Regions from separate parts of the Xenorhabdus bovienii SS-2004 genome, predicted to be linked through region 1. Evidence: riboswitches for the same ligand, from Rfam matches in the RefSeq annotation. Region 1 holds a riboswitch; each other region holds the start of a gene.
The links. Region 1 has a riboswitch for thiamine pyrophosphate ahead of thiD (bifunctional hydroxymethylpyrimidine kinase/phosphomethylpyrimidine kinase). Riboswitches for the same ligand answer to the same signal wherever they lie in the genome.
Positions count from the first base shown of each region.

Region 2: linked by a shared signal. The riboswitch ahead of thiB (thiamine ABC transporter substrate binding subunit) and the one ahead of thiD (bifunctional hydroxymethylpyrimidine kinase/phosphomethylpyrimidine kinase) in region 1 are both predicted to bind thiamine pyrophosphate.
Region 3: linked by a shared signal. The riboswitch ahead of thiC (phosphomethylpyrimidine synthase ThiC) and the one ahead of thiD (bifunctional hydroxymethylpyrimidine kinase/phosphomethylpyrimidine kinase) in region 1 are both predicted to bind thiamine pyrophosphate.

Region 1 covers NC_013892.1:2,716,836-2,722,751, reverse strand. The annotation lists gene XBJ1_RS11620 (amino acid permease) at 1-302, shown strand, start outside; gene cspE (transcription antiterminator/RNA stability regulator CspE) at 1,243-1,452, shown strand; TPP riboswitch at 1,573-1,665, shown strand; gene thiD (bifunctional hydroxymethylpyrimidine kinase/phosphomethylpyrimidine kinase) at 1,707-2,507, shown strand; partial or broken gene XBJ1_RS19945 (class I fructose-bisphosphate aldolase) at 2,592-2,817, opposite strand; gene yegQ (tRNA 5-hydroxyuridine modification protein YegQ) at 3,326-4,702, opposite strand; gene baeR (two-component system response regulator BaeR) at 5,082-5,789, opposite strand; gene baeS (two-component system sensor histidine kinase BaeS) at 5,786-5,916, opposite strand, start outside.
Region 2 covers NC_013892.1:3,582,918-3,588,833, forward strand. The annotation lists gene thiP (thiamine/thiamine pyrophosphate ABC transporter permease ThiP) at 1-1,536, opposite strand, end outside; gene thiB (thiamine ABC transporter substrate binding subunit) at 1,512-2,525, opposite strand; TPP riboswitch at 2,599-2,702, opposite strand; gene rppH (RNA pyrophosphohydrolase) at 2,819-3,349, shown strand; gene ptsP (phosphoenolpyruvate--protein phosphotransferase) at 3,359-5,605, shown strand; gene lgt (prolipoprotein diacylglyceryl transferase) at 5,747-5,916, shown strand, end outside.
Region 3 covers NC_013892.1:3,870,749-3,876,664, forward strand. The annotation lists gene nfi (deoxyribonuclease V) at 1-463, opposite strand, end outside; gene hemE (uroporphyrinogen decarboxylase) at 468-1,532, opposite strand; gene nudC (NAD(+) diphosphatase) at 1,687-2,457, opposite strand; gene XBJ1_RS17185 (HAD family hydrolase) at 2,747-3,409, shown strand; TPP riboswitch at 3,851-3,975, shown strand; gene thiC (phosphomethylpyrimidine synthase ThiC) at 4,133-5,916, shown strand, end outside.

The DNA of each region.
Region 1 (5,916 bases):
CATTTGAACTGTTGATGGCGTTGGTAGTGACAACGTTGGTCATTAACTGGATCATGATCTGTCTGGCACATCTGAAATTCCGAACTGCAAAAAATGCAGAAGGAATTAAGACGAAGTTTCAGGCATTTTGGTATCCATTCGGTAACTATTTGTGCTTAATATTCCTTGCATTCATTCTCGTCATTATTCTGATGACACCGGAAATACGTATCTCAGTTATCCTGATGCCGTTCTGGATTGGCATGTTATGGGGAGGCTACTTGTTTTCCAAGGCTAAAAAGGCAAAGGTGCGAGTTATCTAACGGTAAATTTGTTCAGTATTCTTCCAGCCGGATCTATTTCCGGCTGGTCTTATGATTAGTTTTATTAAACTTCCTATAGCCAGTATCATATTCAGCAGGGAAATGATACAGGAAGTAGAATTTGCGTAACATAATGTGTACCACTCAGTCTAACTTCTCCGTTCAGTTATCTTGTATCACCATTGCCAGCGTAGCCAGCCAAAAAGCATATTCCTGCTATTGTAGGTCCCGGAAATATAAGTTGACTAAAATGACAGCCTGTTATATTCGATAAAAAATCGGTAATGGCAAGAGGAGGGGGATATAATAATTATTATTTGCTGTGACATTTAATGTCAATCCCAATCCCATTCTGATTCTGATTCTGAAACTATCCAAAGTGCCTGATATCCACACGCTGTAAGCTTTATGAAATAAAATATTGCTCTAATAGAATAGTGGATGAATATGGCTCCATATTAGGATTGAATAATATTTAATAAAGGATAAATAAAATATAACTTAGTTATGTTTAAAATAATTATATTGTATATACCAGCCTTGAAATGAAGTTAGTCATAATTTTTATTGTTATCTGAAATATTTTTTGGAAATTATAAATCTCTGGTGTGCTTCATAATAGGTGTGAAAAACAGCATAAAGTATTAGATTATTTAAATTGGTTTCCTGGGGTTAAAATTTTATTTTTACATAAATTCATATTGTTGTGTTATTTATGGACTTTTTAGTAATTTAAAAACAGGAACAGTTGTTAAGGGTTTTAAATGTGTGCGTTGGGTTCAGCCCCTGAAAAAAATGGCTTGCGATTATATAAAGAGTATGTGATAAAACACATGGGTAAACGAAGTATTGGTTCTGTTAATGAATAACAGCGACGAATATGGGTTTGTTTATTTTTATGTCAATCGGCGAATAAAGCGATTCAAAGGAAATTTTTGAAATGGCAAAAATCACTGGTATTGTGAAGTGGTTCAACGAGTCTAAAGGTTTTGGTTTTATTACTCCAGCTGATGGTAGCAAAGATGTATTTGTACATTTTTCTGCAATTATGAACGATGGGTTTAAAACATTGTCTGAAGGCCAACAAGTTGAGTTCGAAATTCAGAATGGTCCTAAAGGTCCTGCGGCTGCAAACGTCACAGCTTTATAGTAACAAACTTATTTTGGCTGGTATTTGATTACTGACCAAATATATTTATCATTAGTTTGGCTTCTTGACGATAACTGATTGCAAAAATCACTCTATTGCGTTACTAATAGAGTGATTTTTTATTTTGACTCGGGGCGTTCTTGATTGAGCTGAGAAGTACCCGTATTACCTGATCTGGATAATGCCAGCGTAGGGAAGTCATGGTATCTCCTATTCTGATACTGGCTTTTCTTTGGCTGGTGCTAGGAGTCACCATCATGAGAATTAATTCATTGACCATCGCAGGAACCGATCCTAGCGGTGGTGCCGGCATTCAGGCTGATTTAAAAACTTTCTCCGCACTTGGAGCCTATGGCACAACAGTAATAACCGCTCTGGTTGCTCAAAATACAATGGGAGTCCAATCAGTTTATGACATTGATCCCCGCTTTGTCGCTGAGCAGCTTGAATCGGTGCTTTCTGATGTCAGAATGGATAGCATCAAGATAGGTATGTTATCCAATGTTGCTAATGTCAATGTAGTTGCAGAAGCTCTGAATCGTTACCCTGTTCCCCATATCGTGTTGGATACGGTTATGGTGGCTAAGAGTGGTGATCCCTTATTATCCCCAGAAGCAATAACTACGATGGTAGAGCAACTCTTGCCAAACGTCTCACTAATTACGCCAAATTTGCCAGAAGCGGCGGCCATACTGAAATGTAACATTGCCGAAACGGAAGGTGAAATGTTGCAGCAGGGGCGTGAACTGTTTTCAATGGGATGTCAGGCGGTTTTACTGAAGGGGGGACATCTGGTTAATGAAGAAAGTCCAGATTGGCTGTTTACTGTTGAAGGAGAGTGGCGTTTTACTGCTCCCAGAATCAATACGCGACATACTCATGGCACAGGTTGTACGCTCTCCGCAGCGCTTGCAGCATTACGTCCCCGTTATCCTGATTGGAAAAACACACTGCCAGCGGCGAAAACTTATTTGCAGAATGCACTGGCGCAGGCGGATACACTGGATGTTGGAAAGGGAATAGGGCCAGTGCACCATTTTCATCAATGGTGGTAGTAGTGGCATCATAGCCATATGGTGATTAAATAATGGGAATAACTATATCCCCATCATGAAAAATGGCGAGTTGAAGAAGTGCGGTTAGGCAATGGTTACTGTCTTGTTGAGGTAAACATCCTGAACCGAGTGGATTAATTCTACTCCTTCTTTCATTGATTTTTTGAACGCCTTACGGCCAAGAATCAGCCCCATACCACCGCTCGTTTGTTGATGAAGGCAGTGCGGACAGAGTCGCTCAGGATGCACCGCCAGAGTTGATCAATCCCGCACGTCCCATATAACAGTTAGCAAGCTGATAACGAACCAGTTAGAACAGTACTTATTAAAACTTAACTATCTTGCAGGGTAGTTAAGTTAAATAATCATCATTTGGTTTGGCATGATGAAAATTAAACATAAGTATTGTTCTTCAATCTAATAATTTGAAAAGAGTTTTCCTAAAATTTCCTTCACTAAACTGAAGGATTATTAATGATATTTATCATAAGATGATTTTTTTATTTATAATAAATAGAGTTATTAATTATTTGTTAGGGTATTTGTAATGAAGAAACAGAAAGTATTAATTAAAACAACATATTTTTATTATGGGATTAATTTTAACTATTTGAATTTATTGAATTTTATTTATTTCCGAATAAAAAGAAAAGGCCAGCTCAAGGGAGATTGAGCCAGCCAAGGAGGTGGTTCCTAGTCTTACAGTAAAACTTTTTTAGTTCTTCATTTTTCAAGCTCGATAATACGAGAAATAAAATAGCATTGATGTGATCTATTTCTAAAAAAACAGAACAATTTCTTTAAAAATTTATTTTCGGTTATTTTTCTTGTATTTCCTTTGGTTGTGGTGTTCTGGTATTGGTTCCCTTTAAATTTCGGATAAGCAGCGTATAGTTCAAAATAATTTCTTCAGGAATGGGCAGATAGACGATATGACCATCTCCGGGTGCTACTTCAATTGCCTGGCCTTTTTTATTTGCCATAGATTCCAGCGTAAAGTTGATATTACCTGATGGTGTCATCAGTTCCAGTTGATCTCCGACCAGAAATTTATTTTTTACGGTAACTTCAGCCAGACCATTTACACGATTGCCAGTGAATTCGCCGACAAATTGCTGGGTATCTGACATTGAATAGCCGTATTCATAAGTCTGGTACGCGTCATGAGTATGGCGCCGCAGGAACCCTTCTGTGTAACCACGGTGTGCCAGACCTTCCAGTGTGGTCATCAGAGTGGAGTCAAAAGGCTTGCCAGCAGCGGCATCATCAATAGCACGGCGATACATTTGTGCAGTACGGGCACAATAATAGAAGGATTTAGTGCGTCCTTCGATTTTCAGTGAATGAACCCCTATACTGGCCAATTTTTCGACATGCTCAATCGCACGAAGATCTTTCGAATTCATGATATAAGTGCCATGCTCATCTTCAAAAGCACTCATATATTCGCCTGGGCGTTTAGCTTCTTCAATCATGAAAACTTTGTCTGTCGGCGTTCCCTGCCCAAGTGTCGGCTCCATTTTTTTGACCGGAATAGGATCATGCATATGAACGATATTACCGACATTATCTTCCTTGCCTTCCTGCACATTGTATTCCCAGCGGCAGGCATTGGTGCATGTACCCTGATTTGGATCACGTTTGTTGATATAGCCTGATAACAGACAGCGACCAGAATAAGCCATACAAAGTGCACCATGAACAAAAACTTCAAGCTCCATATCAGGAACTTGCTGACGAATTTCAGTAATTTCTTCCAGCGAAAGCTCACGGGAGAGAATAACGCGTGTCAGTCCCATCTGTTTCCAGAACTTAACCGTGGCCCAGTTAACGGCATTGGCCTGAACTGAAAGATGGATATCTATCTCAGGAAATGCTTCACGTACCATCATAATTAAGCCAGGATCGGACATAATCAACGCATCAGGCTCCATTTCAACGACAGGTTTCAAATCGCGGATGAACGTTTTCAGCTTTGCATTGTGGGGAGCAATATTGACGACCACATAAAAACGTTTGCCTAACTCGTGCGCTTCCTTAATCCCCTGAGCCAGAGTTTCATGATTAAATTCGTTATTGCGGACACGCAGACTATAACGGGGCTGCCCGGCATAGATAGCATCTGCACCATAAGCAAACGCATAGCGCATGTTTTTCAAGGAGCCGGCAGGAGACAGTAATTCTGGAGTAAACATCATTAATAACGTTCTCGATCTGAGTTCAAATCAGGCCTTGTCATTAAAAGCAAGGCTACGGGAACAAGAATTTTAACGTTTAATCTATCTATGGCACAAATTTATTGTGGGAATAGATTTGTGCTTACAGTCGATGGAAAAGGAAAAAACTTGGCTTTTGTGATTATCGCCGGAAGGGTTATGAAAAGTCACTTCGGTTTGGAAATAATTAACAGTGGTATTTTGGGTATCTTTTCGGGAGCCGACAGATGAGGTTGACTATCACGGTTCCAGTTGGATGAATTTTCATTGGAGTCATATCAAAGAGTGGGTATTACGCTTGTGATAGTGTGTTAAAGCGGCATCACGCTTTCAATATAGTGAGTGTGATGATGAACATTTATACCAAACGGCATATCTCCGCTTCCCAACGATAGCCTAACCCATAGATGGAACGAATGAAGGACTTATCCTCATCTAATTGTTCCAGTTTTCTGCGTAAGTTCTTGATATGGCTGTCGATAGTACGATCATTAACAATGCGGTGATCATCATAGAGGTTATTTAACAATTGATCGCGGGAGAATACTCGCCCCGGCTGGCTGGACATGATCTTCAGTAAGCGAAATTCAACAGGCGTCAGCTCAAGAACGCGATCAAGATAGCGTGCTTGAAAATGATTTTCATCAATTGTCAGGGAGCCATGTTCGCTGATGATATCTTGTGGACGATAGCAACGGCGCAAAATGGTTTTCACTCTGGCAACCATTTCCCTTGGGCTATAAGGCTTGCAGATATAATCATCGGCACCGATTTCCAACCCTAGTAGCCGGTCAATTTCTTCTGTTCTGGCGGTCATCATCACAATGGGAACATCAGAAAACCGGCGAATTTCGCGACAAATCGATATCCCATCAAGGCCGGGTAGCATGATATCAAGCAGGATAATATCAGGTTGGCGTTTCTGAACATGGGCAATAACTTCATCACCACGTATCAGCCATTGTGTCTGATAATCTGCGGCTTGCAGATAATCAATGAGCAGTTGCCCTAATTTTGGCTCGTCTTCAACGATTAAAATGGTGTATTGTATAGAATGTGTACTCATTGTGCTTTATATTCAGGCAGTTCAACCAGCGGTAATTCTACGTGAATTTTAAGACCGCCTAAAGGTGATCTTTCAGCATAAATAATGCCATCGTGTGCTTCGACGATATTGTAACAGATAGCCAGCC
Region 2 (5,916 bases), 870 kb from region 1:
GAATGCGGTGACTGCACCGTCTTGACTGCGATATGCCCCGATTTGCTGATAAAGATAGAAAGGCAAGGTGCGGAAATCTTCGTTGCCAAATAACGCGACAACGCCAAAATCCCCAATCGATAAAACACAGGAAAAAGCCAGTGCTTGAGCCAAAGGAATTTTCAGTGCCTTAAGTTCAATCCAGCGTAGTCGGTGAATCCCTTGAATATTAAGAGAACGGCACAGGGGATTGTAACGTTCCGCCAAATCACGCATTGGGTTATCCAATACTTTCAGAGCATATGGGATCGCCATTAATCCATTGGTCAAGATAACTAATCCGTAAGGAGAATGTGGCAAGCCAACGGTGGTGTTCAGCAGAATAAAAAAGCCTGTCGCAAGAACAATACCCGGCATGGCAAGGATTAATAAACCGCTGGTTTCCATTGCCTGTCCCCAGCGGGGAGAGTGGCGCAAGCGTAATTCACGGCTACTCCATAACAGCATTATAGTCAGCATGACACACAGCAAACCTGCTCCCAGAGCGATAACCGCTGAAGTCGTAAAGGCTTGCCACAAAGCTGGCTGGCGCAGAACATTAAGTACAGCACCGTTCAGACCGTCCACAATGACTGCCAGTAATGGTGGGATCAAAAGTAGTAGTGCAATAATAATGAATAGCCCATCACAGCCTTTTTGCAGCCATGAATCCTGCGGATTCCGCCATTTTTGCTGGTGACCGTAACCGACAACGAGTGTGCCTTTGAGTTTTTGGCTGACCAACACCAGACCAAGACAGCAAAATAGTTGGATAAGCGCAAGCAGGGCAGCATGGCCGAGATCGTAGTCATAGTTGAGTGCCTGATAAATGGCTAGCTCTATGGTAGTTGCTGCGGGGCCACCTCCCAGTGCGAGCACGGTGGCAAAACTGGCAAAGCACAGCATGAATATCAGTGCACCGGTCGGCAGAATTTGGCGGCGCAGATAAGGCCATTCTACAAAACGAAAATGTTGCCACTCATTCATGCCAAGCTGCGCTGCGAGTTGCCGCTGCTCTACCGCAATATTTTCCAGCGATTGGAGCAGTAACCGGACTGCCATTGGCATATTGAAAAAAATATGCGCCAGTAGAATCCCTTGCAGCCCGTAAGGCGTAAAACGGTATTCAATACCCATCCATTGGGAAATATTTGCCAACCAGCCGACTCGGCCGTAAACGGTCAGTATGCCAAAGAGGGCAACCAAAACAGGGAGTACCAACGTCATGGCGCATAAGCGCAGAAACAGCATCCTGCCGGGAAAACGACGGCGATAAAGCGCTCTGGCGAGGAAAATCGCTGGCGTCACCGATAACACGGCAGACAGAAAAGCCTGCCAAAAAGTGAATCGAATGACATGCCACAAGTAACTGTCACTTAAGAACCCTTGCCAGTGGTTTTCCGGCGCATTGAACCAAAGCGCTCCAAATGCTGACAGAGCAACCACAAGTAACAGGCCGGAGGCAATCACCCCCGGCAATAACCAACCCGCAATTAACGGCTTACGGCGCTTTGCCATGTACGGATCCACTGATTACGATGTTTGGCCACATCATCTGCGCTGAATTGCAGTGGTTTTGCGGGCACAGAAAGCTGCTTGAAAACCTCAGGCAGAGGAATGTCGATAACCGGATACATCCAGTTAGTCGTCGGAATTGCTTGCTGGAAGGCAGGTGAAATCATGAACTGCATGAATTTCTGCGCCAGTTTAGGTTGCTTACTTGAGACTAACTGAGCGGCGACTTCAATTTGCAGGTAATGGCCTTCGCTGAATATGGCAGCCGCATAGTTATCTTTTTTCTCTGACAGAATGTGATAGGCCGGTGATGTGGTATAGCTGAGTACCATATCTCCTTCACCTTTCAGGAACAATCCATAGGCTTCACTCCAGCCTTTGGTGACAGTCAGCGTTTTTTTGGCAACTTTCGGCCATTCCTGTACCGCTTTATCGCCATAAATATCCTGCATCCAGAGTAACAGCCCCAGGCCAGGGGTGCTGGTGCGCGGATCTTGATAAATAATCTTCCAGTTCTGGTTACTGTTGATTAATTCATCCATACTTTTGGGAGGGTGAGGTAAGGTGTTCTTGTTGTAAACAAAGGCAAAGTAACCGTAATCGTAAGGAATGAAGGTTTTGCTGTTCCATGTGACAGGCAATTTCAGTTTTGAGGTATCAATATGGCTTGGTGTAAACAACCCTGTCTGCTGGGCAGCCTGAATCAAGTTGTTATCCAGCCCTAACACAATGTCTGCTGATGTCTTTTTGCCTTCCATTCTCACGCGGTTCAGCAGGGATACTCCATCTTCCAGGGCGACGAGTTTCAGTTCACAGTTACACTCTGCTTCAAAGGCTTTTTTAATGGCAGGTCCCGGCCCCCATTCAGAAGCAAATGAATCATAAGTGTAAACTGTCAGTGTAGGCTTAGTCTGTGCCGTTTGAGCAAAGACACATGCAGAAATCAATAGCGTACTGATTGTGATAAATCTGGAAAATAAGTTTTTAAACACTTTGCTCTCCTGTTGTGATTAGCAGATAGATAAAGGATTTGAGAAAGTGCTAAATGGAAAATATTTTTATATCAATGATTAGCGTCTCAAAGTCCTACGTCGGTACTAGCCGGATCAGGTTCGACGGGTTTTTCTCAGCAATACGGTTTTACAACAGCAGCACCCCGTTGAGATGGCGGTATTGTAGAGACTTCCGCTACGGCTGCAAAGTCCAATGATATAGGTTTACCGCTTGGGATGAGTGTGAAACAATTAGCTATCTTTTCAAATTTGTTTTATCGAGAGGTAGTCTGGTGATTGATGATGATGGCTACCGCCCGAATGTAGGAATCGTAATTTGTAATCGCCAAGGGCAGGTCCTTTGGGCTCGCCGTTATGGGCAGCATTCCTGGCAGTTTCCTCAGGGGGGTATCAATCCAGGGGAATCACCAGAACAAGCGATGTATCGCGAGTTGTTCGAAGAAGTTGGTTTAAATCGCAAAGATGTACGGGTTCTCACATCTACCCGTAGCTGGCTGCGTTACAAATTACCCAAGCGTTTGGTGCGTTGGGATACAAAGCCCGTTTGTATTGGGCAGAAGCAGCGTTGGTTTTTATTACAGTTGCTTTGTAATGAAGCCGATATTAATGTGCAGCGCAGCAACGCACCCGAGTTTGATGGTTGGCGTTGGGTCAGTTATTGGTATCCTGTCAGGCAGGTGGTTTCTTTTAAACGGGATGTTTATCGCCGCGTAATGAAAGAATTCTCTTCTATTGTGATGCCAGTGCAGGAATCCGCTCCACAGCTACATTCACCTTATTTACATCGTCGCAGAAGAAGTTAGGTAACTGTTATGCTCATGCGCTTACGGGAAATTGTCGAAAAGGTTGCCATGGCAGCTAATTTGTCTGAAGCGCTTGAACTATTGGTTAATGAAACCTGTCTGGCAATGAGCACGGATGTCTGTTCTATCTATCTGGCAGATCATCAGCGGCATTGCTATTACTTGATGGCTACCCGAGGCTTAAAGAAGCCAGAGGAACGAGCGATCAGCCTGGCCTTTGATGAAGGTGTCGTTGGTGTAGTCGGGCGTTTATCTGAATTAATCAACCTCGCCGATGTGCGAGATCACCCCAGTTTTAAATATATCCCCCAAGTAAAAGAAGAAGGTCTGCGGGCTTTTTTGGGCGTACCGATTGTTTATCGTCGTCAGTTGCAAGGTGTACTGGTTGTTCAACAAAATGAACGGCGGCTATTCGATGAAAGTGAAGAGTCTTTTATGGTCACGCTGGCCATGCAATTGGCGGTTATTCTCGCTCAGGCACAAACAAAAGGGCTATTTGGTCAGTATCGTCAGACACGCATTAAGGCGCTTGCCATTTCCAGTGGTATCGTCATGGCTCAGGGTTGGCAAGATGGTTCTCAGCCATCACTTGAACAAGTTTTTGAAGCGTCCACGCTGGAATATCAGGCAGAACGTTCTCGGCTGACCGAAGCCCTTGAGCAGGCAACCGCCGAATGTCGCCGTATCAGTAAGCGTTTTACCTCCAGCTCACAGAAAGAAAGTGCCGCTATTTTTGACCTCTATTCTCATTTGCTGAATGATCCCAAACTCAAGCAGGATCTGTTTTTTTCCGTCGATAACGGGTTTGTGGCGGAGTGGGCAGTTAAAAGCGTTGTCGAAAAATATGCCGAACAGTTTGCCAGCTTGCAAGATCCCTATATGCGGGAGAGAGCTTCTGATTTGCGGGCGCTTGGGCAGCGGGTATTGTTCCATCTGGATGGTTCTTTCACAGGTGATAGCGAATGGCCAGAGCGCTTTATTCTGGTTGCCGATGAACTCAGTGCCAATTTACTGGCTGAAATGCCGCAGGAACAACTGGCTGGTGTGATTGTACGGGATGGTGCAACTCACTCTCATTCCGCAATACTGGTTCGGGCGATGGGAATACCGGCTATCATGGGAGCCGATATCCAGCCTGAATTACTGCATAATCGGATGCTAATCCTTGACGGTTATCGCGGCGAGTTTTTTGTTGAACCAGAACCACTGATTATTCAGGAATACCGACAGATTATTGAAGAAGAGCAGGTTCTCAGCGAATTAGCCGAGGGGGAGCTGAAACAAAAAGCACAACTCAAAAATGGTGAAAGAGTGCTGGTGCAGCTCAACGCAGGATTAAGCTTAAAATACGAGCAACAGATAGGTGGTAGTATTGATGGTATAGGCCTGTATCGTACTGAAATCCCTTTTATGCTGCACCGTGGTTTTCCATCAGAAGATGAGCAGAAAAACCGTTATCAAGAGATGTTGGCGCTTCTCCCAGATAAACCGGTGGTACTACGAACATTGGATATTGGTGCCGATAAACAACTGCCTTATATGCCCATCAGTGAAGAAAACCCCTGTCTTGGCTGGCGAGGAATTCGTATCACGCTGGATCAGCCGGAAATATTCCTGATTCAGCTCAGAGCGATGTTGAAAGCCAATGTGCTGATTGGTAACCTGAAAATATTGCTGCCGATGATCACCAGTATCGAAGAAATTGATGAAGCCAGAAAGTTGATCGATAGGGCGAAAGCTGAAGTTGAACAGACAATCGGCAGTACGATTACCATGCCCCAGATTGGCATTATGGTTGAAGTACCCTCCACCATTTTCTTGTTGCCGCAGTTGAAGAAACGGATTAATTTTATCTCTATTGGCACGAATGACTTAACCCAGTACCTGCTTGCAGTGGATCGCAATAATACACACGTTGCCGCTTTGTATGACAATTTGCACCCTGCGGTCATTAAGGCCTTGAAACTGGCTTTTGATGAGAGCCAGCGTGTTGGTCTTCCCGTGAGTATATGTGGAGAAATGGCGGGTTTGCCGATGGGAGCGTTAATCTTAATTGGCCTTGGTTACCGTAGCCTGAGCATGAGTGGCCGAAGCGTTCCACGCATAAAATATTTACTGCGTCATTTGGATACCAACGATCTTGAGCTGCTTATCAAAGAAATATTGAAAGCAGAAACCAGCCGGCAGGTGAAAGCCCTGTCTACTGAGTTTATGGAGGCCAATGGTCTCGGTGGTTTGGTGCGGGGGGGGATTTAGCTTATCTTGCGTAAATACTGCTCCCGTCTGAAGCAGGACGGCTCTTAATCCATTTTACTGCCTATGCTATTATTTGCGATTATTTGTCTTAAGACATACACATAATATTCATTCACATAACATTACTTTTAGTGGGGAACGATGAGCACTAGCTATCTGGCATTTCCTAATATTGACCCTGTCATATTCTCAATCGGGCCTGTGTCCCTCCACTGGTACGGTTTTATGTATCTGGTTGGTTTTGTTTTTGCCATGTGGCTGGCAAATCGACGTGCAGCAAAACCAAACAGTGGCTGGAATAAAAATGAAGT
Region 3 (5,916 bases), 1.2 Mb from region 1:
CCACAGGCGGGTGCTCACCACACAGACGGCTTTTAGCCACACCGATAGTCGGGATATCCGCCAATAAGCCAAAATGGCTGGCGACACCAAAACGCCGAGGATGAGCAATTCCCTGACCGTCTACCATTACCAGATCCGGCCGTAGGCTGAGTTTTTGCCATGCTGCCATCAGCGCGGGGTATTCACGAAATGAGAGTAGACCAGGAATATAAGGAAGCACAGTATCAATTCTGGCGACCTGATACTCTAGCAATTCAAGCGAAGGATAATGCAGGACAGCAATAGCGGCACGAGTCACCGTACCGTTTTTTTCAAACCCGACGTCAGCGCCGGCAATTAATTCTGGCATAAAAGGCGTAGACGCAGGCATTGCGGAAGTAGAAGTCGTCATGAAAGAATCATGACGGATAACCTGCCGTGCTTTTTCTATTTGTTCCTGGCGTAACGCCTTTGTATCAATCATAAAGTCATCGGTGATATTTTTCTGAAAGTCTGTGTACCGCTTCGACGAATGCGCCAGCATGTTCCGGTGGGACATCCTGATGAATGCCATGCCCCAGATTGAAAACATGCCCATTACCCGTACCAAAATCCTGCAAAATCGTCGAAACTTCCTCTTCAATTCGCGCTGGAGCAGCATACAGCATAGATGGGTCCATATTGCCCTGCAAAGCGACTTTATCGCCTACACGACGACGGGCATCTGCGATATTCGTTGTCCAATCAAGCCCAAGGGCATCACAGCCAGTTGCCACCATCGCTTCGAGCCATTGTCCGCCCCCTTTGGTAAACAAGGTGACAGGCACACGACGGCCATCATGTTCGCGGATCAATCCGTCAACGATTTTATGCATATATTGCAGCGAAAACTCCCGATAATCGCGATGAGACAGAACACCACCCCAAGTATCGAAAATCATGACAGACTGTGCTCCTGCTTTTATTTGCGCGTTCAAATATAGAATAACGCTGTTTGCCAATTTATCCAGTAACAGATGCAACGTAGCAGGTTGGGCATACATCATGGATTTTATTTTGGTGAACGCCTTACTGCTTCCCCCTTCGACCATATACGTCGCCAGTGTCCACGGACTACCCGAAAAACCTATCAGAGGAACTTGGCCTGCCAGTGCCTTACGGATCGCACGAACAGCATCCATGACATAGCCCAGCTCCATCTCCGGATCAGGTACAGGGAGTTTTTCCACATCTGTATGATTGAGAATCGGAGAGTGAAAACGCGGCCCTTCCCCAGTTTCGAAATACAGCCCAAGCCCCATTGCATCAGGAATAGTCAAAATATCGGAAAACAGAATTGCTGCATCCAGCGGAAACCGACGCAGAGGCTGGAGCGTCACTTCACAGGCCAGTTCAGTGTTTTTGCATAACGAGATGAAATCTCCCGCCTCCTGCCGCGTTGCTTTATATTCAGGCAAATATCGCCCCGCCTGACGCATCATCCATACTGGTGTGACATCAACAGGCTGGCGTAATAAGGCGCGCAGATAGCGGTCGTTTTTCAACTCATTCATGACAAGCTCCCTTGATTAATTGGCCGCAAAATTCTTTGGTTACGGTCGGTTTAACTTTCACTATAAAAAACCGACGCATTGTAACATGCCAGAAATCGAACTTCTGGCACAACTGCCAATAACATGCGCCATTCGCTCATCATCTCAGAGCAGTTCACATGTTACGGCATAGCGCAACCGTCTCTTCGATCAAACGGCGTGCAATCGTATCCGACTGAGGGATCAAGGGAAGGTCATCATAGCGATACCAATCTGCACTGATAAGCTCAACGGGATCATGTTGGATCTCACCGCTGTCATAATCTGCCAGAAACCCCATCATCAATGATTGCGGGAAAGGCCACGGCTGGGAAGCCACATAACGCAGGTTGCGGATCTTAATCCCACTCTCTTCCATAACCTCGCGGTGTGCTGCTTCTTCCAGCATCTCTCCCACTTCAACAAACCCGGCCAGCACCGTGTGAATACCATTGCGATGGCTCTGATGTTGCGCCAGCAGAATATGGTCATCACGACGGATACCAACAATAACGCAGGGCGCAATTTGCGGATAATAACGTTCATGGCAATGATTGCACAAACAGGCCCATTCATGCTGGCTATGCTGCATTTCATGGCCACAATAGCCGCAGTAATGGTGTGATCGATAAAACTCAGCCAGTTGGACGCCACGCCCTACCAGTTGAAACAATTTAGGGTGTTGAGAAACAACCATGCGGGGAGATGCCATCTCTGATGCCATCTTCTGGCACACCAGCCACACAGTCTCGCCTAACCACTCACCAATAGGCCGCGCCATATGGCCTTGTAATGACCATTGTCTGGCTGTCCCTGACGGCAATTCGCCCTGTGGCAGCCAAACTAGATTCTCAAGACTGATAACCCACCAGCCTCGTTCCATACCTGTCAGTTTTTGTTGAATCATCTACCGCACCATAGTTCCAATGACATTGTGTCCAAATTCAGCATCAGACAGGATACTCCTTTTCGTCGTATCCTGTCTGAACATCGCCCTAATTTAATCAATCTATATCAAAATCTATTTATTTCGAAATGAAAGGCCGTTATAACGCTCACATTTCCCAATCTGTCATCGATACTTTCCTTGACCAACAAATTTGGGGCAATATCATTCACTGGCATGTCAGTCGATGAGCTGAAATAAACACAATTTTGGAAGCGATATTCAAAAAAACCATTGAGGAATAATGACTATGTCACAGCAGATTGCGGTATTTGATCTGGATGATACATTGATTTGTGGGGATTCCAGCCTGCTTTGGACGGAATATTTGTGGGAAAAAGGCATTATTACCGATCATCGTTTTATCGAGGCAGACCAGAAAATGATGGCTGACTACAGTGCCGGTAAACTGGATATGCACGATTATCTGGCGTTCAATTTACAGTCACTGAATCAAGTACACCATGAACAGGTGGATATTTGGCTGACAGATTTTGTGGAAACCAAAATTAAACCCATCTCTTATCCCGCAGCCAAAAAACAATTAGATATCTATCGGCAACAGAACATTCCTATCATTATTATTTCTGCCACTGTTTCTTTCGTGGTGAAAAAAGTCGCGGCCGCATTGGGTGTGCTGACAGCTATGGGGATTGATATGGTCATGGAAAATGGCTGCTATACGGGCAGTATTTTGGGAACCCCTACCTTCCGTGAAGGAAAAGTCGTACGTTTGCAACAATGGTTGACAGAACAAAACTTATCACCTCAGCATATCTCCTTTTACACTGATTCCATAAATGACCTGCCGATGTGTTTATTTGCCAACGAAGTGTTTACTGTCAATGCTGATATACGGTTGCAAAAGGAAGCTGGAAATCATGGATGGAAACAGTTGAACTGGGTGTTATAAGAATTTGTTTCTATATCTAATATGTTTCAAATTGTAGGGTATAAATTCGTCGTTATTTTATTTATTACTTTATAGCGACGTTTTTCCCAAAAATTATAGCAATCTTCTCATATAAGATATTCATGATAATAAATATTAAATTAAATACAATAAATTATGAATTGATAATACACTTCATTAATAAAAAACCTCTATTCCACTATACAAAAACCATCAAACCACTCCTAATTAAAATATAATTAAACCATGATTTTCTGACGAAGTAATATCCGTTCCTATACTTATTTAAATGATGGATAATAAAAATCGCAATAACTTATGACACCCAAAACGGTATGGAGCTCAATTCAGGGATTGCAATTCAATTGAGTCTTAATCTCACACAAAAGTTGTAAGTTTTAGGTTGTAGTTTTCACAATCCGCTCTATACTCTGAGGTGTTTTTTTCTTGTCGGAGTGCCTAGCGTTCAACGTATATCACGATGAACACAGGCTGAGACCGTTGATTCGGGATCCGCAGAACCTGATCGGGCTAATACCCGCGAAGGGAACAAGAGTAATTACCCCGCTGACATATCCTCCTGTTTCTATAGAGATATTATTCAGCACCAACCATTACTCCCTGCGAGCTCCAGACAAGCAATTTTCTCAACTTAAGCCCATTCCAGCAGGCAACGCTCCCGTTCGCATGATGGACAGGCTATAACACAGTCAGGAATTTGCTATGTCTAATAATATTGTTATCCCAACTACTGATGTCATCCCTGCGGCCGATATCGCCCCCAAAACCTATCCTGCACGGCCACGCAAGGCACAACGGGATGCAGCACAGGAATTTATCAATTCCGTTCAAGGCGTTACCTTCCCCAACTCACGCAGAATTTACCTTGCCGGCTCCCGCAAAGATATTCAAGTTCCGATGCGTGAAATCCAGTTATCACCAACACTGATTGGCGGCACCAATGAAAATCCTCAATTTGAGGAAAACGAACCCGTGCCCATCTATGATACCTCTGGCTCTTATGGAGATCCCGACTCGGTGCTGGATGTGCGAGCTGGCTTGAAGAAAATCCGTCAGCTTTGGATCGAAGAGCGTAATGATACCGAGCCAGTCGCTGTTCTCAGTTCTGACTTTACCCAGCAGCGGCTTGCGGATGCCGGACTGGATCATCTGCGCTTCAACCAGCTTCCTCATCCATTGAAAGCCAGACAAAGCAAGCGTGTCACCCAATTGCACTATGCACGCCAAGGCATTGTCACACCCGAAATGGAATTTATCGCCCTGCGAGAAAATATGGGGCGTGAACGCATCCGCAGTGAAGTCCTGCTCCAGCAGCATCCGGGGCAAAGTTTCGGTGCAAACTTGCCGGACAACATCACGCCAGAGTTTGTCCGTCAGGAAGTTGCCGCTGGCCGGGCGATTATTCCCGCCAACATCAACCATCCCGAATCCGAGCCGATGATTATTGGCCGCAATTTTCTGGTCAAAGTGAATGCCAACATCGGTAACTCCTCCGTCACATCCTCCATTGAAGAAGAAGTGGAAAAACTGATTTGGTCTACCCGCTGGGGAGCAGATACGGTGATGGATCTCTCTACTGGCCGTTATATCCACGAAACCCGCGAATGGATCTTACGTAACAGTCCTGTACCTATCGGTACAGTGCCAATTTATCAGGCGCTGGAAAAAGTGAACGGCGTGGCAGAAAACCTGACATGGGAAATGTTCCGCGATACTTTACTGGAACAAGCCGAGCAAGGGGTGGATTATTTCACCATCCACGCAGGCGTCCTGCTACGTTACGTGCCGATGACGGCCAAACGTCTGACCGGCATCGTCTCTCGTGGAGGTTCCATTATGGCAAAATGGTGTCTCTCCCATCATCAGGAAAGCTTCCTCTATACCCATTTTCGCGAAATTTGTGAAATCTGCGCCGCCTATGACGTTTCTCTGTCTTTGGGAGATGGACTGCGTCCCGGATCAATTCAGGATGCCAATGATGAGGCGCAATTTGCCGAACTGCATACTCTCGGCGAGTTGACTAAAATTGCCTGGGAGTACGATGTTCAGGTGATGATCGAAGGACCGGGGCATATCCCGATGCAATTAATCCGCCGCAATATGACGGAAGAATTGGAACATTGCCACGAAGCGCCATTCTATACGCTGGGGCCACTGACAACCGATATCGCTCCCGGTTATGACCATTTCACCTCCGGCATCGGTGCGGCCATGATAGGCTGGTTTGGTTGTGCAATGCTGTGCTACGTCACACCAAAAGAACACCTTGGTCTCCCCAACAAAGACGACGTAAAACAAGGGCTGATTACGTATAAAATCTCGGCACATGCGGCAGATCTCGCCAAAGGCCATCCCGGAGCACAAATCCGCGATAACGCCATGTCAAAAGCACGTTTTGAATTCCGCTGGGAAGACCAATTCAATCTGGCTCTTGATCCTGAAACCGCCCGCGCCTATCACGATGAAACCCTGCCACAGCAATCCGG